Regions from separate parts of the Neobacillus sp. 19 genome, predicted to be linked through region 1. Evidence: riboswitches for the same ligand, from Rfam matches in the RefSeq annotation. Region 1 holds a riboswitch; each other region holds the start of a gene.
What was found. A riboswitch is a leader RNA that binds a small molecule or an ion and turns the genes downstream of it on or off. The one in region 1 is predicted to bind lysine.

Region 1 (7,394 bases):
ATTTACAACTGCAAAAGTCATTGCTGAATACTTAAAGGATAAAGAGGCTGATTTAATTTTAGGAGGAAATGTTGCGATTGACGGCGGTTCCGGTCAGGTTGGCCCTCGTGTGGCAGAACTGCTAAACATTCCTTACGTAACAACCATTACGAAGCTCGAAATTGACGGAACAAGCGTAACAGTTACGCGCGATGTGGAAGGGGATGCGGAAGTAATCGAAACAAGCCTGCCGCTATTAGTCACGGCGCAGCAAGGTCTTAATGAGCCCCGCTACCCATCATTACCGGGTATTATGAAAGCGAAAAAGAAGCCGCTTGAAGAAATAGAATTGGATGATCTTGACCTTGAAGAAGAGGATGTCGAAGCAAAAACAAAAACAATCGAAATCTATTTGCCGTCCAAAAAAGAAGCTGGAAAAGTTTTATCCGGCGAGTTAAATGATCAGGTTAAAGAGCTTGTTCACCTTCTTCATACCGAAGCAAAAGTAATTTAAGCGAATTCACATAAAAATTGTTTTTTCAGGAGGTAAACTTACATGTCAAGAAAAGTATTGGTATTAGGAGAAGTTCGTGACGGGTCATTACGTAACGTTTCTTTCGAAGCAATTGCTGCGGCAAAAACGGTTGCAGAGGGTGGAGAAGTTGTAGGAGTATTAGTCGGTGAAACTGTAAGCGCTTTAGGTACAGAACTCGTTCAAAACGGAGCGGACCGTGTGGTCGTTGTTGAGAATGATAAACTAAAACAGTATACATCTGATGGGTATGCGCAAGCATTATTAGCTGTTATTGATCAAGAAAAGCCGGAAGGTTTGGTTTTAGGCCATACCGCGCTTGGAAAAGACTTGGCACCTAGAATTGCCGGGAAACTTTCATCCGGTCTCATTTCCGATGCAACAGCAGTTGAAGCTGCCGGAGGAAATATCGTCTTTACCAGACCTATTTATTCCGGAAAAGCATTTGAAAAGAAGATTGTGACAGACGGTTTAATATTTGCAACCGTTCGTCCAAATAACATTGCTCCATTAGAAAAGGATGAAAACAGAAGCGGAGAGGTTTCCTCACTAGCTGTTGATATTAAAGACCTTCGTGCCATCATTAAAGAAGTAGTAAGAAAAGCAAGTGAAGGCGTGGATCTAAGCGAAGCGAAAGTGGTTATCTCTGGCGGGCGCGGGGTGAAAAGTGCTGACGGATTTAAGCCGCTTAAAGAATTAGCAGACGTTCTTGGCGGAGCGGTCGGTGCTTCACGTGGTGCCTGTGACGCGGACTACTGTGATTATTCCCTGCAGATCGGACAAACTGGAAAAGTAGTTACGCCTGACCTGTACATTGCCTGCGGAATCTCCGGAGCCATTCAGCACTTAGCCGGTATGTCTAACTCCAAGGTTATTGTTGCGATCAACAAAGACCCTGAAGCAAACATTTTCAAGGTAGCTGATTATGGAATCGTTGGCGATCTATTTGAAGTCGTGCCATTATTAACAGAAGAGTTTAAAAAGCTTAAAGTACATTCATAATAAGAAAAGCGGAAGCGCCTTGACCAGTGGCGACAGGCATATGACGAACGGGCGGGAAGGTTGTTCTTTAACCTTCCTGACGGATTGGCTTATGCCCCAGACCCCCTAGGCGCTGGAGCTTGACAATAGGATAAAAGCGAGCGGAATAATCCGTTCGTTTTTTGTTTAATTTTCAACGTTAAGGGGAAAATAACATGTAGAGCAATTTATTAGCGTGATTTTCCAATCGATGTTATACTTTCGGTAGTATTTCAGTAATATATAGGGGGTAAATAAAAAATGGCTATTTCACATTTAACAGATCAAAATTTTGCTTCTGAAACAGGATCAGGGCTTGTACTTGTAGATTTCTGGGCACCATGGTGCGGACCTTGTAAAATGATCGCGCCAGTTCTTGAAGAACTTGACGCTGATATGGGCGATAAAGTGAAAATCACAAAGCTTGATGTGGATGACAATCCACAAACTGCTGCTAACTTTGGTGTTATGAGCATTCCAACTTTGTTAGTAATGAAAAATGGCGAAGTCGTTGACAAGGTAGTCGGCTTCCAACCAAAAGAAGCATTAGCAAGCGTATTAGAAAAACACGTATAAGATCTAAAGTGAAAAAACCTTAGCTGGAGACCGTTCCCGCTAAGGTTTTTTGCGTTTTATGTAACTAAAAGTAGGAAAAAAGATGAATGTGGCAGCTAGATAAAAAGTTCATTTACCATCTAAAGAAAAAAGAAGCCCGCGTGGTAAATGAAACCCTATTACATTGACCAAATCACGAAAAAGACGGCCAAGTGGTAAATGAAACCCCGTTACATTGACCGAAACCCATAAAAAATACCTCAATCGGTAAATGAACTGCCTTCCTACTTCCCTTTATGTGCCGTTTGCATTACTATTTTATAAGATAGCCAAAAAAAGACGGAGTGGGGTGGCCGGAAATGAATGAAACGATAAAGCAAAAACTGACACTGCTGCCTGATCAGCCTGGCTGCTACTTAATGAAGGACCGTCAGGGAACCATCATCTATGTGGGGAAAGCAAAGGTGCTGAAGAACCGTGTTCGGTCCTATTTCACCGGTTCGCACGATGGCAAAACATTAAGACTTGTCAACGAAATTGAGGACTTTGAATATATTGTTACCTCTTCGAATATAGAAGCACTTTTACTGGAATTAAACCTTATCAAGAAGTACGATCCAAAATACAATATCATGCTGAAGGATGACAAAAGCTATCCGTTTATTAAACTGACAGCTGAAAGGCATCCGAAGCTGATCATTACACGAAAAGTAAAAAAGGATAAGGGCAAATACTTTGGCCCCTACCCGAATGTCGGTGCGGCTAACGAAACCAAAAAACTACTCGATCGGATTTACCCGCTGCGCAAATGCTCCACATTGCCTGACCGAGTCTGCCTTTATTACCATTTAGGGCAGTGCCTCGCCCCATGTGTCAATGAAGTGAGCGAGGAACAGTATAAGCAGATGACCGATGAAATTACGCGCTTTTTAAATGGCGGGTATAAGGAAATTAAAAAAGAGCTTACGGAAAAAATGACTGCTGCCGCAGAGGAACTTGATTTTGAACGGGCAAAGGAATTTCGTGATAAAATCGTTCATATTGAAACCATCATGGAGAAGCAAAAAATAACGATGACAGATTTTACTGATCGTGATGTCTTTGGCTATGCCGTGGATAAAGGCTGGATGTGTGTTCAAGTCTTCTTTGTACGTCAAGGAAAGCTCATTGAGCGGGATGTTTCCATGTTTCCCATTTACAATGAACCGGAAGAAGAAATATTAACCTTCCTTGGCCAATTTTACACAAAAGCAAATCACTTCAAGCCAAAGGAGATTCTGATTCAGGATCAAGTAGACTTATCAATGGCAGAACAGCTGCTTGAAGTCAAAGTGCTGCAGCCGCAGCGCGGACAAAAAAAGGATCTCGTCAAAATGGCAATAAAGAATGCCAAAATTGCCTTAAATGAAAAATTCTCCTTGATTGAAAAAGATGAAGAACGAACGATCAAAGCAATCGAAACCCTTGGAGAACTTCTTGGGATTTATACCCCGCACCGGATTGAGTCATTTGATAACTCAAACATTCAGGGAACGGACCCTGTTTCCGCGATGGTCGTTTTTACTGATGGAAAGGCTAATAAGCGAGAATACCGAAAATATAAAATCAAATCGGTTAAAGGCCCTGATGATTATGAGTCAATGAGAGAGGTTACAAGAAGAAGATACACAAGAGCATTGAAAGATGAATTGCCGCTTCCAGATTTAATTATCATTGATGGCGGAAAAGGACATGTTGAGGCCGTAAGAGATGTACTAGAAAATGAGCTGGGGTTGGATATCCCGCTTGCAGGGCTTGTTAAGGATGAGAAACACAGAACATCCCAGCTTCTTTATGGAAATCCATTGGAAATAGTCCCGCTTGCAAGGAATAGCCAAGAATTTTATTTATTGCAAAGGATTCAAGATGAAGTTCACCGCTTTGCTATTACCTTCCATCGTCAACTCCGAGGGAAAGGTGTATTCCAATCCTTGCTGGACGATATTCCGGGAATTGGTGAAAAACGGAAAAAACAATTGTTGAAGCAATTCGGTTCTGTGAAGAAAATGAAGGATGCTACGTTCGAAGAATTTCGGGCCCTGGGCATTCCGGTGAATGTTGTGGAGGAATTAATGAAAAAACTTCATTCATAAACATTGTCAGAAAAAATGTAACATGCTATAATGAGTGAAAATTTAATTTACTATCACTTTTAAGTACTAAAGTGAAGGTAGAGGTGCGAGCTTCAATAGTAATGATTCTGAGAAGGATGAGCTTCAAGGAAGAATCATGAAAGGGGATGTTCGCCGAAGTGAAGAAGGTCTCATTTCTTTCTTTGCTGGTTCTGCATTGAATAAATGCAGGATTGTCAAGACTTGTGTCTTGGAGAGCTATCTTACATTGTGTGTACGAGAATTTATTTTTTCGTGTGTATGAAGCAATGAGATGCCCTCTCATTGCTTTTTTTATTTTTTCAAGGGAAAGATAAAAGGAATAATCGAAAGTAGGGGAAATCATGGGGCTGATCGTCCAAAAGTTCGGAGGAACCTCCGTCGGTAGTGTAGAAAGAATCTTAAATGTGGCAGCATGTGTGAAACAGGAAAAAGATCAGGGTAATAATGTCGTTGTCGTTGTGTCGGCGATGGGGAAATCAACCGATCATCTTGTCGGTCTTGCGAAAGAAATTTCTAAACAGCCAAATAAACGGGAAATGGATATGTTGTTATCCACAGGGGAGCAGGTGACAATCTCCTTATTATCGATGGCTTTAAATCAACAAGGGATTGAAGCCGTATCCTATACAGGATGGCAGGCGGGAATTGTAACGGAACCGGTTCATGGAAATGCTCGAATCTCAAAGATAAATACGGAAGCAATCCAGAGCCAGCTTTCAGAAGGGAAAGTGGTTATTGTTGCCGGATTCCAGGGGATCACAGAAACCGGTGAAATTACCACGCTTGGCCGCGGGGGTTCTGATACGACTGCAGTGGCATTAGCTGCAGCACTTAAAGCGGATAAGTGCGATATTTATACCGATGTGACCGGGGTGTTTACTACGGATCCAAGGTATGTGAAAGAAGCACGCAAATTATTATCTATTTCGTATGATGAAATGCTGGAGCTCGCAAATTTAGGCGCGGGTGTCCTTCATCCAAGAGCAGTGGAATTTGCGAAAAACTATCAGGTTCAGCTTGAGGTTCGTTCGAGCATGGAGAAAATAGAGGGAACAGTCATTGAGGGGGAAGCAACAATGGAACAAAATTTAGTGGTACGCGGGGTCGCATTTGAAGATGAAATTACAAAGGTAACGGTACTGGGACTAACCAATTCACTAACAAGTTTATCGACAATTTTTACCACATTAGCGCAGAATCATCTTAACGTTGATATTATTATTCAAAGCACAACAGAGGGTGGAACAGCTAACCTATCTTTCTCCATTCATACAAATGATTTATTAGAGACATTAAAGGTTCTAGAGGATAATAAAGGAGTCCTGGGGTATGAACAGCTCGATGCAGAGAATAAATTAGCTAAAGTGTCGATTGTCGGTTCAGGGATGGTCTCAAACCCAGGTGTAGCAGCAAAAATGTTTGAAGTACTTGCTGCAAACAACATCCAAATCAAAATGGTCAGCACATCCGAAATAAAAGTATCAGCTGTCGTCGAAGAAAAACATATGCTCCAAGCAGTAGAAGCACTACACTCAGCATTCGAACTAGGTAAATAGTAAGAGGCTGTTAATAGTAAAAAGGGTGACAGGCACCATTAAGGTGCCTGTCACCCTACTTAACGTGAATATAGTACATTGGTAAGTTTGCGGCTATTATTTGGTGGGGTCTTTTGGATCCCATTTAATGGTGAATTGGACCTTGTTTGCTTTTTTGACAGGGTGCTCGAAGGCTTCGGTGATGACTTCTTTTTGGAGCTCAATTTGCTGGGCTAGGAAACCGGCCTCAAGCTGGAAAAAGTGCTCTGCTTTTGATTTTACACGAGACACAATTAACGGGCTGGCTAATTCAACTTCAATTGCGTGCTTTGTTTCTGTTTTAAGTTGAAGCTGACCCCAAGAAGCATTAGCAAAAAACTCAATAACCTGATCAAAATCAGCCAACGGGAATTTCCGAGCGAGACGTTTCCCTGCCCAATATAAGATTTCAGGAGTGTCCTTTCCAAGAATCTCCGGCAACAGGTATTCCCGGATTAACTCATATCCGAATATCGGTATAGTTCGTGGTTCAGTGTCATTTTCATTCAAATTTACAACAGTACTTTCTTTCACATGTTTCCCCTCTTTCTATCATTCTATTATATACAATTTGTGTTAAAGTTCATTACTGTTTTCAAGATAAAATAATGTTATTGTACAATATGTAATCTTATTTATCATCATAATTATCTTTTCCTAAAAGGTAAAATTACCAACAGTAAGATGTTGGTAAATGAGGGTGAAAAAATACTGCTTTTTTTAGAAAAAGACAAGTCTATTAAGCGTTTCAATACATTCTATTATAATATCAATATATTTTAAAAATTTTATTTTTTACTAAAGATTGTGTATCCGTTTTCTTGACGCTCTAGGATGTTGGGAGTAAAATGGACATGTCACATAATTGTCACAGTGGTGGTAAGTTAAGGATCTTGTTAGGGGAAAAACATAACATCACGTTTAAAAATTCAAGGGGGGTAAAGTAATGGCGGGTAATCGAGAATTTGTTTATCGCAGATTGCATTCGTTGCTGGGCGTTATTCCAATCGGAGTATTTCTGATACAGCACCTTGTAGTCAACCATTTTATCACAGGAGGACCGGAATCCTTCAATAAGGCTGCAGGTTTTATGGGAAGTCTGCCATTCCGGATTGTCCTGGAAACAGTAGTTATTTATTTACCAATTCTTTTTCATGCAATTTACGGACTTTATATTGCTTTTACGGCAAGCAGCAATGTTAACAGGTTTGGTACATACAGGAACTGGATGTACATGGTGCAGCGTGTAACAGGAGTCATCACACTGATATTTATTGCATGGCACGTTTGGCAAACTCGTGTGGCTGCAGCATTTGGTGCTGAGGTATCCTATGATATGATGCATGATATTCTTTCATCACCATTTATGTTCGTTTTCTATTTAGTAGGTATCCTTTCAGCTATTTTCCATTTTGCCAATGGTTTATGGTCATTCCTGGTTAGCTGGGGGATTACTGTGTCACCACGTTCACAAGTCATATCTACATATGTGACAATTGGTGTTTTTGTGATTCTATCATTTATTGCCATTCAAACATTAATCGCATTTGTTTAATAAATAACTATTGTTCGGAAAAATAT
Region 2 (7,394 bases), on a different contig from region 1:
ATTTGCAAATGCCTTTTTAGGAATAAACCATAGTCTAGCTCATAAACTAGGAGCTGAATTCCATATTGCGCATGGACGTGCGAATGCGGTACTTTTGCCGCATGTTATTCGCTACAATGCCACAAAACCGAAGAAATTTACCGCATTTCCAAAGTATAACCACTTCAAAGCAGATAAACGTTATGCAGAAATTGCTAGAACTTTAGGTTTCCCTGCAAACACAACTGAGGAAGGTGTTGAGAGTCTCGTTCAGGCTATCATTCAATTAGCCAAAGAACTAGAAGTCCCAATGAGTTTAGAGGCAAACAATATCGATCAAGCCGACTTCGAAAGCAAAGTTGATTTCTTAGCAGATCGTGCGTTTGAAGATCAATGTACAACTGCCAATCCAAAGCTTCCGTTAGTTACAGAATTAGCGGAGATTTACCGATTAGCGTATAAAGGAATGTAAACCATTTTTGGGTTCAGACCACTGGTGCAGCAATGTTTTAAACGCCGGGGGTCTAGCCCATTTTTAAATAAAAAAATAGCAATGGCATAACTAACGATGTATACTAATTATTGTATTTTTACAATTCGAAAATATCCAAGCAGGTGGAATGATGGGAAAAACAATAGTAGAAAAACTAAATCTACAGAAATATAAAAAAATAGCCGTACTACATTTACCCTATGGTGCTGATTATTTGGCAGAACTCACTGGTTATGATAATGAACTGCGCGAACATTCATATGATCTTATTTTTGCCTTTGTATTAGATATGGCATCTTTACAGGAACTTGTAAAAAAGGTCATTGATAAAAATTATCTAAATAAAAACGGCTATATGTATGTGGCTTATCCAAAAAAGGGAAATAAAATCTATCCAACCTTCATTCATCGTGATGATTTGTTAAGCGGGATAGGTGCAGATCAAGATGGCTATATTGGGACAAGCACGATCAAATTTTCTCGTATGGTCGGGTTAGATGAGGTTTTTACGGTGGTTGGTCTGAAAGAAGATTCAAAATCCAAAAATCAAACATCTCCGAAAGCGAGTCAATGTGTGGATGATTATATTTCCTATATTCCAGTGGTAGAAAAGGATTTACAGGATACACCGGACTTACTTGCCTTCTATCAATCACTTACCCCTGGGTACCGTAAAGATTGGGCTCGATATGTATACAGTGCAAAACAAGAGGTAACAAAAGCAAAACGACGCGAGGAAATGAAAATGATTCTCGGAAAAGGTTACAAGAGCCGCGAGTTATATCGAAGCGGAAATTAAAAGTCCGCTGACATATTACCTGTTTAAAATTATGTCTCATAATTTAAGATACAAAGACATTAACTTAAACAGGGGGTGTTTGCGATGAATGAGCACGAGGGCAGAAGGGGACAGCAGCAAAATACCCAATTTCCCTTGAAAGTCTCTTATTCACGAACAAACAAAATCGTTTTGGGTGCTGTCTTCACTGCTCTGGCAGCAATCTTTCAGTCAGCTGGTGTTTTTGCTGGCATTGGTTATGCATTAAGTATTTTAACCACCTTGCCAATTGTCCTTTCATGTTTGATTTCTTTAAGGATTGGAATTATGTCATATTTTAATACTATATTATTATTAATGATTTTCCTGCCTAGCGAGCTGTTTGTATTTCCTTTTACAACTGGATTATTAGGGATTAGCTTAGGGACAGCATTTAAGTTTTGGAAGAATTGGCTGTCAATCACCGTGTTTGGTGGCAGTTCACTAACAGCAGGGATCATGGCTTTATTATATGTTTTTCGTTTTCCTGTCTTAGGCCCAACCGTTTCTCATACCTTTAATAGTAAGGTAGTCCTATTAATCTTTCTGTTTTCATTAGTTTATAGTTGGATTTGGATGGTCCTAGGCAAGAAGGCAGCAAGGTTATTGATGAAATCTACGATTGTGAAAAAATAAGGCTGCCTAGCCCTTTGGGGGAATTGGCAGCCTTGTTACGTTTATTATTTATCGAGCATGTTAACCGGTAAAATCCCTTTTAGTGCTGACTCTTCGTCATTCGTTAACGGAATTAACGGCAGGCGGACACCGCCAACATTGACTCCAGTTAGATTCAAGGCCGCTTTAACCGGTGTTGGGTTTGGTGCAGCAAATAGGGCTTTCATGAGCGGGAGAAGATGCCGATGTGCTGATGCTGCCTCCTTCAAATGCCCATTTTTAAAATTAGTCACCATTTCCTGCATTTCATTACCAATGACATGGGAAGCAACAGATATAATTCCTGTACCGCCAATCGCTAAAATGGGCAATGTTAGTCCATCATCGCCACTGTAAAGCGTAAAATCTTCAGAAGTTTGACTTATAATTTCTGCGATCGCATCTAGATTGCCGCTTGCTTCTTTGATGGAGACAATATTGTTAATGTTTGAAAGCCGGACAATAGTGTCCACATCCATGTTGATGCCAGTTCGGCCCGGGATATTATAAAGCATTACCGGCAAAGAAGTTGATTCGGCGATGGCTTTAAAGTGTTGGAATAACCCTTCTTGGGATGGCTTGTTATAGTAGGGAACAACAAGCATAATCCCGTCAACGCCAGTCTCCTCCGCAAGTTTTGTAAGGCTAATTGAAGCCCTTGTGTCATTTGATCCCGTACCTGCAATGACCGGAACTCTTCCATTTACAATTTCAACCACAAATTTAAATAAAGCGACTTTTTCCTCGGTTGTTAAGGTAGGGGACTCACCTGTTGTCCCAGCAACAACCAATCCATCGGTTCCATTTGCAAGTAAATGATTCACTAAATTCCGTGTTGCGTCAAAATCAATTTCACCATTTTGATCAAATGGAGTCACCATTGCAGTTAATACTTGGCCAAAATTCATCATTCTCACCCTTTTTCATTTTTTTAGAAATTAGAGGGGCAGAGGCCACTTTTTTATCAACGCAAAAAAGCAGCAACGAGGGTACGCTGCTGCAGTAGAAACATAATATAAAACAAAGTTCCTATGCGTGAGATAGCCCTCCATATAGTTTCCTATATGACAATTCTGTGCTTATTCAACAACAGAACCAGCTTCAAGATGAATGAGTTCTTGGAAGCTTCGGCAAATTCCCCTTTCCACCATTCTCAGTGGATCTCATCATCCTCAAAAAGTGTACTAATGGTCTTTGCGCCTCTATCCTCACTTCAAAAGGTATTGAAGTAAGAAAGTATTTAATTGATTTCTAATCTAACAGATAATTCATTATTATTCAAGTGATTTGTCCAATTGAAACGCTTTAATGAACAGCAAATTTATAATATTTCAATTTTTTGTTATCATTATATGGGGTATCATTCGTCATAAAATGTGAATGAACTAGTAAAGTACAGATTGGACAACTAAAATGAGCTTAAGAAAACTAAATGAAAAGGTGTTATATGGAAAAGGTAATTGTGATAGGAGCAGGGATTCTCGGTGCCTCCACCGCTTATCACCTTGCTAATTTAGGGGTAAAAGTTACTTTAATTGACCGCCACGACCGTGGACAGGCAACAGATGCGGCTGCAGGGATTGTTTGTCCTTGGCTTTCGCAGCGACGGAATAAAGCCTGGTATAGCCCGGCAAAAGGGGGAGCGCGCTATTATCCTGAATTAATTGCTCAATTGGAAGCAGAGGGCGAAAATGATACAGGGTACAAAAGGGTTGGAGCCATTAGTCTTCATACAGACAGTAATAAGCTGGAGCAGATGGCGGAGCGCGCCGAAAAACGCCGGGAGGATGCCCCGGAAATTGGTGAAATATCCATTTTGTCACCTACGGAAACGAAAAGTCTATTTCCACCGGTCTCAGAGGTGTTTGGTTCCGTTCATATAAGTGGTGGAGCACGAGTAAATGGCAGAGCTTTACGGGATTCGCTGGTCCATACTTCAATAAAGAATGGAGTGACTATCCTGAGAGGGAATGCTGCGATTATTTATGAAGGAAATCGAGTTATTGGGATTAGGCACGAAGGAACTCTTTTGTTGGCGGATCAAGTAATTGTTACGGCAGGGGCGTGGTCAAAAGAACTTTTGCAGCCACTGGGCGTGGAATTCTTAGTCAAACCACAAAAGGCACAGATTGTTCATCTGGAATTGCCTGAAACGGATACAAATTCATGGCCGGTTGTCCTGCCACTCCATAACCAGTACATCCTTACCTTTGAAAATGGCCGGGTAATCGTGGGTTCCACACATGAAAATGAAGCTGGATTTGACATTCGAGTAACGGCCGGTGGTATTCATGAGATCTTAAACCAAGCCTTAGAGGTGGCACCAGGTCTATCGAACGGTACTTTACTTGAAACAAGGGTGGGGTTTCGACCTTTCACCCCGGGTTTTTTACCAGTGGCAGGGCCATTACCACATTTCGAAGGAATTTATGTTGCCAATGGACTTGGCGCCTCAGGGCTAACTAGCGGACCATATCTTGGTGCAGAGATAGCTAAGCATGTGATGGGTAAACAGACAGAGATTGATTTTGGTTCCTATGCCGTATCGGGAGCTCTTTAAAGACAGTATTTATTATTTTAAAAAATAAAAAGAGGAGCCGCCAAGATAAATTGGCGCTCCCACCTAAAAGCCCTATTACTCGACCGTAACCGATAATGATTTAACTAAGACCGACGGAGAACCAACTGGTGTAAGCGGGAAGATTAGATCCTCACCAATTTCTTCGACATCCTTTAATAATTGATAGAAATTACCGGCGATGGTCATTAAATTTACCGGATATTGAATCTTCCCATCAGCAACATAGAATCCATTTGCAGCGACGGAAAAGTCACCAGAAACCGTATTTGCCCCGGAATGCAAGCCCGATAGACTAGTTATGAATATCCCTTCATTCATTCTGCCGAGCAAATCTTCAAACGATACTGCGGAAGGCTTCAGGAAAAGATTAGAAGGACCGACCTTAACTGCACTTTTATAAGAATCCTTATGTGCATGACCGGTAGTCTCAGTTTGTTCCTTTTTCGCTGTTTTTTGATTGTGAAGCAAGGATTGTAATACTCCTGATTCTACTAATGTCAGTTTCTTCGACGCAACGCCCTCACTGTCAAAGGTTCTACTGGCAAGACCATCCTCTAGAAATGGGTCATCGAGAATCGTAATCTTTTGCCCGGCAATTTTCTTACCTAGCTTATCCTTTAAGGATGAAATACCTGCTTGTGTGTTCTCAGCAGAAAAATTAGACGAGAATGTCGCTAACAGACTTGCAGCTGCATCATTTCGTAATAGAACGGGGTATTCCTTGCTGGCAATATTTCTGGACCCTAATTGTGAAAGTGCTTCCTCTGCGGCTTTTCTTGCCATTTCCTTGGCATCCAACTGATAGAAGTCTTTTGTCACTTTAAATTCAAAGGAAGTTTTCGTTTCCTCACCGTCTTTTACGATGGCTTCCGTAATTACATACATATAATTCATTTGGTCGGTTAAAGACAAACCTTTACTATTGGACAGATTCCGAGAAACTGTTTCTGTCCGTATCATGCAATAATCGGTCGCCACAATTCGAGTATCTATTGCAAGTAATTCACGTTCAACATCTTTAATAAATTTTATTTTTTCGGGAATGGATACTTCATTTAAGGATGTTGAGAAGAAGTTTCCTTGTTCATACTGACTGCTTCCGGCAAAAATTTCTTCAATATCTTCATCATGCATGATCTGTGTATTTTCTTTTGCGTTTTCCAGCAAGAAAGGGATGGAAGCCTCTTCAACTTTTTCGGAATAGGCATAACCCATTTTCCCATCAATGATACCGCGGAAGGAAACCCCGCCGTCTTCAGCAATTTCATATTGATCAATTTCGCCATTGTATACTTGACAGCCAAAGACTTCTTTCCTTTCATAATACATTTCTACATCCGTGTATCCGCGGTTTTGTGCCTCATTAAATAATTTCGCTTGAAATTCTTGAATGTTCACGGCTTATTCCCCCTTCGTCCCGCCGACAGTAATTTCGCTGACACGGATCATTGGCTGACCCACATTCACTGGAATACTTCCACTCAATGAACCGCACATTCCGGCGCCATGACCCAAATTATTGCCGACCATATCAACCAACTGTAATGTTTTTGGACCATTACCGATTAATGTAGCACCCTTCAAAGGTTTTCCGAGCTTGCCGTTTTTCACCTCGTACGCTTCCATGACTGCAAAGTTGTAATCACCTGTAGCCGGATTAACTTGGCCGCCGCCCATATATTTAGTGTAAATTCCTTGTTCGGTATTGGTGATAATTTCTTCTGGTGTTGATTTTCCAGGAGCAATATACGTATTTGTCATTCTTGAGGTTGGGGCAAAACGGAATGATTGTCTTCTGCCGGATCCAGTTGATTCCATACCCATTCTGCGAGAATTAAATTTATCAATTAAATAGCCTTTAAGAATCCCATTTTCGATAAGTACAATTTTTCGCGCCTTTTCGCCTTCATCATCGATATGGATGGAACCCCACTCATTTTGAATTGTCCCGTCATCAATATATGTAACAATGGAAGGAGCAACCCGTTCACCAATACGATTCGCGAACACTGAGTTGTTTTTCGCAACGGCAGTAGCTTCTAAACCGTGTCCACAAGCTTCATGAAAAATAACCCCGCCAAATTCATTGTCGATAATCACAGGGAATTTCCCGCTTGGACATGGACTGGCATCGAGCATTGTCACAGCAATACGGGCTGCTTCATTCGCATAATGGTCTAAATTTAAATTTTCAAAAAACTCAAAGCCTTGATGGGCACCCGGACCATAAAAACCCGTTTCCATTTGATTATCTCTTACGGCTACTGCCTGAATGGCAAGTCTTGAGCGAACACGTTTATCTTCAATAAATTTTCCTTCGGAATTGGCAATTAGTACATTTTGTTCCTCATCCATGTAACGGACTGTGACTTGAGAGATACTAGAATGATAGTTCTTAGCAGTGGTATAAGCATTTTTCATGATGGCTGCCTTTCGGTTTTTATCTACTTCTTGTGGCAGCAGCCGAACGGGATGAATGGTTTCAAATGACTCTTGTATAAATGGGGATAGTTGATGGATCGTATTTCCACTTATTGCTTGTGCAGCGTTTTTGGCCGCTTTTAGCAGACCTTCTTTGCTGTGATCCGTTGTATAGGCATAGACGCTTTGCAACCCTCTAAACACACGGATACCTATTCCAAAATCACGACCGGATAGACAGGTTTCAATTTTCCCGCTTTGCAGTGTGAAATTATTTGTAAAACGATCTTCAACGAAAATCTCCGAAAAATCTCCACCTGTTGATAAAGCCTCTGTCAGTACGTCTTCAATTATAGATTTGCTTAGCATAAAGACCTCCTATATTCTTTTCTATAAGACTAGAAAGAATTGAAACTTCGGTTAGAATCTTCCTAAATTGGTACCTTTTA
Region 3 (7,394 bases), on a different contig from region 1:
TGAAGAACTGGAGAACTTCAAGGAAATTGCTAAGCTTCCGATTAGTTCTTCTATTAAAGTAGTTGGGGATTTTGTTCATACTCCCCAAGCAAAGCAGCCATTTGAAATTAAAGCAACGGACATTGTCGTTGAGGGAATATCAAATGTGGATTATCCATTACAAAAGAAAAAGCATTCCTTCGAATATTTAAGAACGATCGCACATTTACGCCCAAGGACCAATACATTTTCAGCTGTATTCCGGGTAAGATCCCTAGCGTCATATGCAATACATAAATTTTTCCAAGAAAAAGGATTTGTTTATGTGCACTCTCCAATCATCACAGGCAGTGATACCGAAGGGGCAGGGGAAATGTTCCGGGTCACCACCCTCGATATGGACAATTTGCCAAAAAATGAAGAGGGTAAAGCAGATTTAAGCCAGGACTTTTTTAGTAAAGAAACGAATCTGACTGTAAGTGGACAGCTTTCAGCTGAGTCATTTGCGTTAGCATTCCGGAATGTTTATACTTTTGGACCAACATTTAGAGCTGAGAATTCGAATACAGCCCGCCATGCAGCTGAATTTTGGATGATTGAACCGGAGCTTGCATTTGCAGAGCTTCCAGATATAATGGATTTAGGCGAGGAAATGGTGAAATATGTAATTGGGTACGTTCTCGAACATGCTCCTGAGGAAATGAATTTCTTTAACAGTTTTATTGAAAAGGGCTTGTTAGACCGTTTAAATAGTGCACATTCAGCAAATTTTGGCCGCGTGACGTATACGGAAGCAATCAATTTGTTAGTTGAATCAGGTGAAAACTTTGCCTATCCTGTAGAATGGGGTGTTGACCTGCAGACAGAACATGAACGATATTTATGCGAAAAGGTCTTTAAACGCCCGGTATTTGTTACTGATTATCCAAAAGAAATTAAAGCCTTCTATATGCGTTTAAATGAAGATAACAAAACAGTGGCTGCAATGGATTTACTTGTTCCGGGAATCGGTGAACTAATCGGCGGCAGCCAGCGTGAAGAACGGGAAGAAGTATTGGCCGGAAAAATTAACGAGCTTGGCATGAATGAGGAAGATTATTGGTGGTATTTGGAATTAAGAAAATATGGCGGAACAAAACACTCAGGCTATGGGATTGGTTTTGAACGTTTAATCATGTACCTAACAGGAATGTCTAACATTAGAGATGTTATCCCATTCCCAAGAACACCTGGTAATGCGGAGTTTTAAATTATTTAAAAGGAGACCGAATGGGTCTCCTTTTGTGTTGTGTTTTATTAAAGATTTTGTAATTCTTCTTCGAAAAAAAAGGTTCCTGGGTGCTCTTTAACGATATAAGAATATCTTTTCATATTTTTTACATACTGCCATTTTAAAATCGTGACAGTCTCACCCGTTTCTTTAATGTTTACAGTTTGACCATTATTATAGCGGTTATTTGAGTTTTTCAAATCTAACACCCCTTTACTATTCCTTTTAAGTATACCACAAAGTCATTACACTTTATTTCAAATGGAAGACGCTTGCAGTAAATGAAAAGAAGAAAGTCAGGCACCTTTCAATAATAAACCAACTATGGTATACTTTACAAAAGTGAGGTGTCATTTTGACAAATTATAAAGCAAAAAAAAGTAACCTCAAAGATTTATTAACTAAAAACGGTATGGATTTGGAATGCCTGGAAAGAAGTACAAACATTCCCAGAAGTCAACTTAACGACTACATATCAAAGAAGGTAATGAATCTAAATTCTGCGATGACCATCTCCAAAGAATTGAATTGCCAGATTGAAGATTTATATGTTTGGACATCTGATGAGACATAGTGTAGTTTCTTCATACATGAACGAAAAACAGACTCGTTATCGAGTCTGTTTTTTTTTATGAGTAATTTAGTTCGATAAGTCACATTTTTCTAAAGGAATGACCTTTGTTTTTTTGGTGAATTTGTATCCAAGCCATAAAACAAGGAAAAGAGGTATCCCAATGTAAGAAACTAATACACCATTCCAGTCGATATGGTCACCCATAAAGGCTGAATAATTTTGTCCTAAAACAACAAATCCGCAGACAGCAAAGGCGAAAATCGGTCCAAATGGAAAGAGTTTTGATTTAAATGGCAGCAAGCTTAAATCCTTGCCTTGCGCAACATATGATTTACGGAAACGATAGTGGCAAACGGCAATTCCAAGCCAAGCAATAAATCCTGACATACCAGAAGCATTTAAAAGCCAAACATAAACGGTACCATCACCAAAGAATGATGCAAGGAACGCTAATGTTCCTACTAATGTTGTAGCAATTAAGGCATTGACTGGAACGCCTCTTTTATTTAGTTTGCCTAAGAATTTTGGCGCTTTTCCTTGGCGCGCTAAATCCCAGAGCATCCGTGTCGAAGCATACATGCCTGAATTTCCGGCAGATAATACGGCTGTTAAAATGACGGCATTCATGACAGATGCTGCGAAAGCAATTCCTGCTTTTTGAAATACAAGTGTGAATGGGCTGACGGAAACATCACCATTGGCCAAGTTTCCATTTGTATATGGAATCAGAAGTCCGATCACTAATATAGCTAGCACATAAAATAAAAGAATCCGCCAAAATACAGATTTTACAGCACGAGGAATTGCCTTTTCGGGATTATCGGTTTCCCCGGCTGCGACACCTAGTAGTTCGGTTCCTTGGAAAGAAAATCCAGCGGCCATAAAAATTCCCAGCATGGCCATAAACCCGCCGTGGAATGGCGCATCACCAACTGTAAAGTTTTTAAATCCAATCGCATGATCGCCCATAATACCAAATATCATTAACGTGCCAGTTATGATAAAAATAACAACTGTCACTACTTTAATAAGAGAAAACCAATACTCTGCCTCGCCAAACCCTTTTACAGACAGATAATTTAATAGAAACATAATCACTAAAAAGGTACTGCTCCAAATAATTGATGGCGTATTTGGGAACCAGAATTTCATGATCATTGTAACAGCAGCTAATTCAGCAGCAATGGTGATTGCCCAGTTATACCAGTAATTCCAACCGAGTGCAAAACCGAAAGCTGGATCAACAAATTTTGTTGCATATGTGCTAAAGCTTCCGGCAACGGGCATATAGGCACCCATCTCAGCTAAGCTTTGCATTAAAAAGTATACCATGACCCCGATGACAAGATAGGAAAGGAGCGCCCCGCCAGGTCCGGCAGAATGAATGGCACCGCCGCTTGCAAGGAATAGGCCGGTACCTATCGTTCCTCCTAAAGAAATCATTGTAAGGTGACGTGATTTTAAGCTGCGTTTTAGCTCAATCGTTTCCTGTTTGTTTGTGCGTTCATCTGAATAAACCTGTTCTTCTAATTGTCTAGCTGTTTGCATATTTATGACTCCTTTTTCTGTTTGTTTTTCGAGAAGGAGTTTGGAATAAAAAATGCCATCGAAGCAGAATCGATGGCATTGTCAATACCCCGCATCATACCTTCCGAAAGATAGCTCAACACGCACAGCTGGTAGGGCTATACGTGACAGTTCTGTTCCTATTCGGAGACAGCCCCAGCATGCAATTCCAGAGATGAATACACGCTTCGGCAGCTTTTCCTTTCAAACGGAGTCATTGGAGTCTCATCACCTCGTCCGCCATACTAATAAAAACCGCGACCTCTACCTCATCGGTTTGATGAGGATTTATACTATGAAGTTAATATATTTATATAGTATAAATATTATTTATAAAAAGTCAAATGGAAAAATTTCCAGATAATTTTTTATTATTGTAAAAAACTATTTAATTTACTTCATAACGGAGAATCGGTAATATTCATTAAAAGAACAAGTGGCAGGAGATGAATAGGTTGCAGTTTCTTGGTTTAATACTCGGGTCCCTCATAATTGTGACAGGTTTTAATCTCTTTTTAATCCCTCATCAAGTGTTAAGCAGCGGATTAAGCGGTATTTCTATGTTATTTGGCATGATCACTCCAATTAATACGGGAGTAGCTAATTTTCTGTTAAATCTTCCATTATTAATTATCGGATATAAAATGCTTGGAAAAAGGTTTATCATGAATACGATATTATCTGTCATCATTATTTCATTTGGTCTATATTTGGTCCCTGTATATGAGGTTGCTAAAGACACCATATTATCATCGATTTTTGGAGGAGCCTTAACAGGTATTGGCGTGGGAATCGTGTTCCGCTGTTCCGGTTCGACTGGGGGATTTGATATTATCGGAATGATTGTGTCACGGAAAAGAGACTTTCCGATTGGCACCTTGCTTTCAGGAATGAATGCAGTAGTCATTCTCATTAGCGGCTTTATATTTAATTGGGATGTAGCACTTAATACTTTAGTATCCATTTTTGTAACAGGTAAAGTAGTGGATGCTATTTATACCGATCACGCAAAGTTAACAATCATGATAATTACTGAAAAAGGCCAAGAAATGCGAAGGCACTTGCTCACTAACTTGTACAGAGGATTGACTATAATGGATGGTGTTGGCGGCTATTCTAATGACCATCGAAATGTATTATTTACCATTATTTCAAGGTATGAGTTAAATGAGGTGAAACATCTAATAACTGAAATCGATCCTGCGGCTTTTGTCAATATAACTGAAACCATTGAAGTAATGGGACTATTTCACAGACCCAGCCCGCATTAACAAAAATAACCCCTGAATTTGGGGTTATTTTTATATATTTGCTAATTATTAATATACTTTTCAAATACATAACCAAAATCTTTTACACAATATTGTTTTTTGCTATCCTCCAGCCATTGAAAGGCAGCTTGATTAAGCATTTTGAATTGAACAACCAAGTTGCTGTCAGGACTTGTGATACGGCCAAGAGTTGTTGAGGCTACATCAAGGCTTTGTTTGGCAAATTGGAGCGAGATTTCATTTTCATGTGAAATTTCGGAAATTTTGATAAGTGCTTTGTACAAATCTTTTATTTCTTCAATATGTTTCTTATGAACGTCGATGGAGAAGGGCTGCGAGCCAATTTTAAATTTAATTTCTACATCAAGATCAACCGTTCCAGCTGTTTCTAGGTAAACATCTGAAATTCTATTGGTAGCATAACTATAGCGGTGAAGCATGCGCTTTTTACTTGTTGCACTAGTACCATCAAGATGTATAAGGGAATTATTTGTAAAACAATATTCATCGGATTTTGATTTGATTAAGAAATATATTTTCTCATTGTCTTCATGCATAACATAATCATCTGCATCCACCTTATCATAATTCTCCGGCTTAATAACTGAACCCACATCACTTAATCCTAAAATATCTGCAGCTACTTTTCCAAACATTGTGTCAACCTCACTTTATTATTTTTTTCTAAATTTATGTACGAACAAAGCGGCATAAGGTTTCAACCCTGAGCGAACTTTTGGACGACGAAATACTCTATGCCATTTATAAAATAAGTATACATAAATTTCTGTCGGTCATTAACAAACAATTCAGAAATCTGGTATACTAAAGAAAAATTTGATTGATCTTGGAGGAAGTCCGATGTAAACCACCTTACTTTTAAATGAAAATTTAATAAAAAGTGAGGGTGTAACATGTCCATTTTTTTCGGAAAACAGGTTTCTATCCGGTTTCTTTGGTTTGGGCAAATGTCAGCCAATCTAGGTGATATTTTATATGTTGTATGTTTAATAAAAATGATCTTTGATGCGACTGGTTCAGTTACCTATATGTCGCTTGTTCCGTTTTTTTATACTATTTCTGCTTTAATTAGCGGATTATTGGCACCATTAATCATCAATAAATACAACCTTAAGTCTATTTTATTTTTTTCCCAATGCGGTAAGACATTGTTGCTATTAGGTATGTGTTTACTAGCAGGCATCGTAAATGCTGGCTGGCTGTTCGGAATTTATTTACTAATCTGTTTGATTTCCTTTTTAGATGGATGGGCATCACCGGCTCGAAACGCTCTTGTTCCAAGTCTTGTAGAGCAAAGCAAACTTATGAAAACCAATAGTTTACTTGCCATTTCTGATCAAATCGTTCAGTTGATTGCTTGGCCCATCGGTAGTATCTTATTAGTTTCTTTGGGAGCAAGGAGGATTCTCTGGTTTACCTTCGTCTTATACCTGCTCTCTAGCGTATTAATGGGGCTTATCGATCATGTTGCGAACCAGCAAATTAAAGAAGAGCAGTCGCGAATGGATGTCTTAAAAGAGGGTTGGAGAATCATTTGGAATTCCAAGCAGCTCCGGACGATCAGTTTAATGAACATACTCGAAACCTTTGCAAACGGGGTTTGGATTGCAGCTATTTTGTTTGTTTATGTTTCGGAGGCATTAAATAAAGGGGAGAACTGGTGGGGATTTATTAATGGCTCCTTTTTTGCCGGAATGCTATTTGGGGGACTGCTGATTTATCGCTTTTCACATATGTTAGAAAGAAATTTAGGACAAACAATCCTTTTGTCTACATTAAGCTTAATCATGATTACCTTTTTATTCGGAATGACCTCAGTCCCTTGGTTTGCTTTATTCGTGTCTTTCTTGTTTGGATTGCCGCAAATGGCTCGAGATGTGGCCGAGACCACGATCATCCAACAAAGCGCAAGGGAACAGCTTTTAGCTAAAGTTTATTCAGCCAGGGGTACATTGATATTTGGTTCCTTTGGTTTATCATCTATTTTGATGGGATGGATTACCGAATCCTTTGGTATAAGAACCACCTTTATGGTGGCAACTGTACTTTTCCTTTGTTCTTTTACAGTTGCCTTAATGAGCAGGAGGTACTTTTTCTTAGATGTGAATGAACAAACATGGTAAGATGTTCGGTATTTTAGCGAAACCACTTGCTGGTTTCCCTTTTTTTGTGGAAAATAACACTATATATAGAATTACAAAAGGAGATTAGAAACCATGCGTCCCATTATTGTAGGCATCTTTGCTTCATTCTTTTTTGCCTTTACTTTTATCCTAAATAGATCGATGGAACTAGCAGGGGGGAGCTGGATTTGGAGTGCATCGTTAAGATATTTCTTCATGGTTCCTTTCCTTTTCTTCATTGTAATGGCCAGGAAAAATTTAAAACCATTATTTGTGGAAATGAAACAACGGCCGGGTTCCTGGCTGCTGTGGAGTTCTATTGGCTTCGGATTATTCTATGCCCCTATTTGTTTTTCAGCTGCATATGCCCCAGGCTGGCTGATTGCAGCAACCTGGCAGATTACCATCATCTCAGGTTCCTTCCCTGGCACCTCTTTTTTATGAAACGGTCATGACCGACCAAGGCCCAAAACGGATAAAGGGGAAAATTCCTTTTAAAGGCTTAGGAATGTCCTTAATCATTTTATTGGGAATCATTTTGATGCAGGTGGAACAAGCAAACCATTTATCTGTCATTGCCTTATCTTTAG

Region 2: it holds a riboswitch for lysine, as region 1 does, so the genes downstream of both, dapA (4-hydroxy-tetrahydrodipicolinate synthase) here and ACO1D1_RS18930 (aspartate kinase) in region 1, are expected to answer to the same signal.
Region 3: it holds a riboswitch for lysine, as region 1 does, so the genes downstream of both, ACO1D1_RS24210 (amino acid permease) here and ACO1D1_RS18930 (aspartate kinase) in region 1, are expected to answer to the same signal.

Annotation. Positions count from the first base shown of each region.
Region 1 covers NZ_JBMPZU010000058.1:235,810-243,203, reverse strand. The annotation lists gene ACO1D1_RS18950 (electron transfer flavoprotein subunit beta/FixA family protein) at 1-493, shown strand, start outside; gene ACO1D1_RS18945 (electron transfer flavoprotein subunit alpha/FixB family protein) at 536-1,513, shown strand; gene trxA (thioredoxin) at 1,793-2,107, shown strand; gene uvrC (excinuclease ABC subunit UvrC) at 2,446-4,218, shown strand; lysine riboswitch at 4,289-4,466, shown strand; gene ACO1D1_RS18930 (aspartate kinase) at 4,581-5,795, shown strand; gene ACO1D1_RS18925 (YslB family protein) at 5,892-6,347, opposite strand; gene ACO1D1_RS18920 (succinate dehydrogenase cytochrome b558 subunit) at 6,760-7,368, shown strand.
Region 2 covers NZ_JBMPZU010000064.1:23,966-31,359, forward strand. The annotation lists partial or broken gene adhE (bifunctional acetaldehyde-CoA/alcohol dehydrogenase) at 1-451, shown strand, start outside; gene ACO1D1_RS21325 (YdeI/OmpD-associated family protein) at 600-1,271, shown strand; gene ACO1D1_RS21330 (hypothetical protein) at 1,356-1,925, shown strand; gene dapA (4-hydroxy-tetrahydrodipicolinate synthase) at 1,970-2,851, opposite strand; lysine riboswitch at 2,977-3,156, opposite strand; gene ACO1D1_RS21340 (NAD(P)/FAD-dependent oxidoreductase) at 3,391-4,503, shown strand; gene ACO1D1_RS21345 (TldD/PmbA family protein) at 4,579-5,922, opposite strand; gene ACO1D1_RS21350 (TldD/PmbA family protein) at 5,926-7,314, opposite strand.
Region 3 covers NZ_JBMPZU010000083.1:5,862-13,255, reverse strand. The annotation lists gene asnS (asparagine--tRNA ligase) at 1-1,228, shown strand, start outside; gene ACO1D1_RS24220 (hypothetical protein) at 1,276-1,449, opposite strand; gene ACO1D1_RS24215 (helix-turn-helix domain-containing protein) at 1,605-1,823, shown strand; gene ACO1D1_RS24210 (amino acid permease) at 1,890-3,371, opposite strand; lysine riboswitch at 3,475-3,664, opposite strand; gene ACO1D1_RS24205 (YitT family protein) at 3,845-4,660, shown strand; gene ACO1D1_RS24200 (PH domain-containing protein) at 4,702-5,316, opposite strand; gene ACO1D1_RS24195 (MFS transporter) at 5,575-6,804, shown strand; partial or broken gene ACO1D1_RS24190 (multidrug resistance efflux transporter family protein) at 6,898-7,394, shown strand, end outside.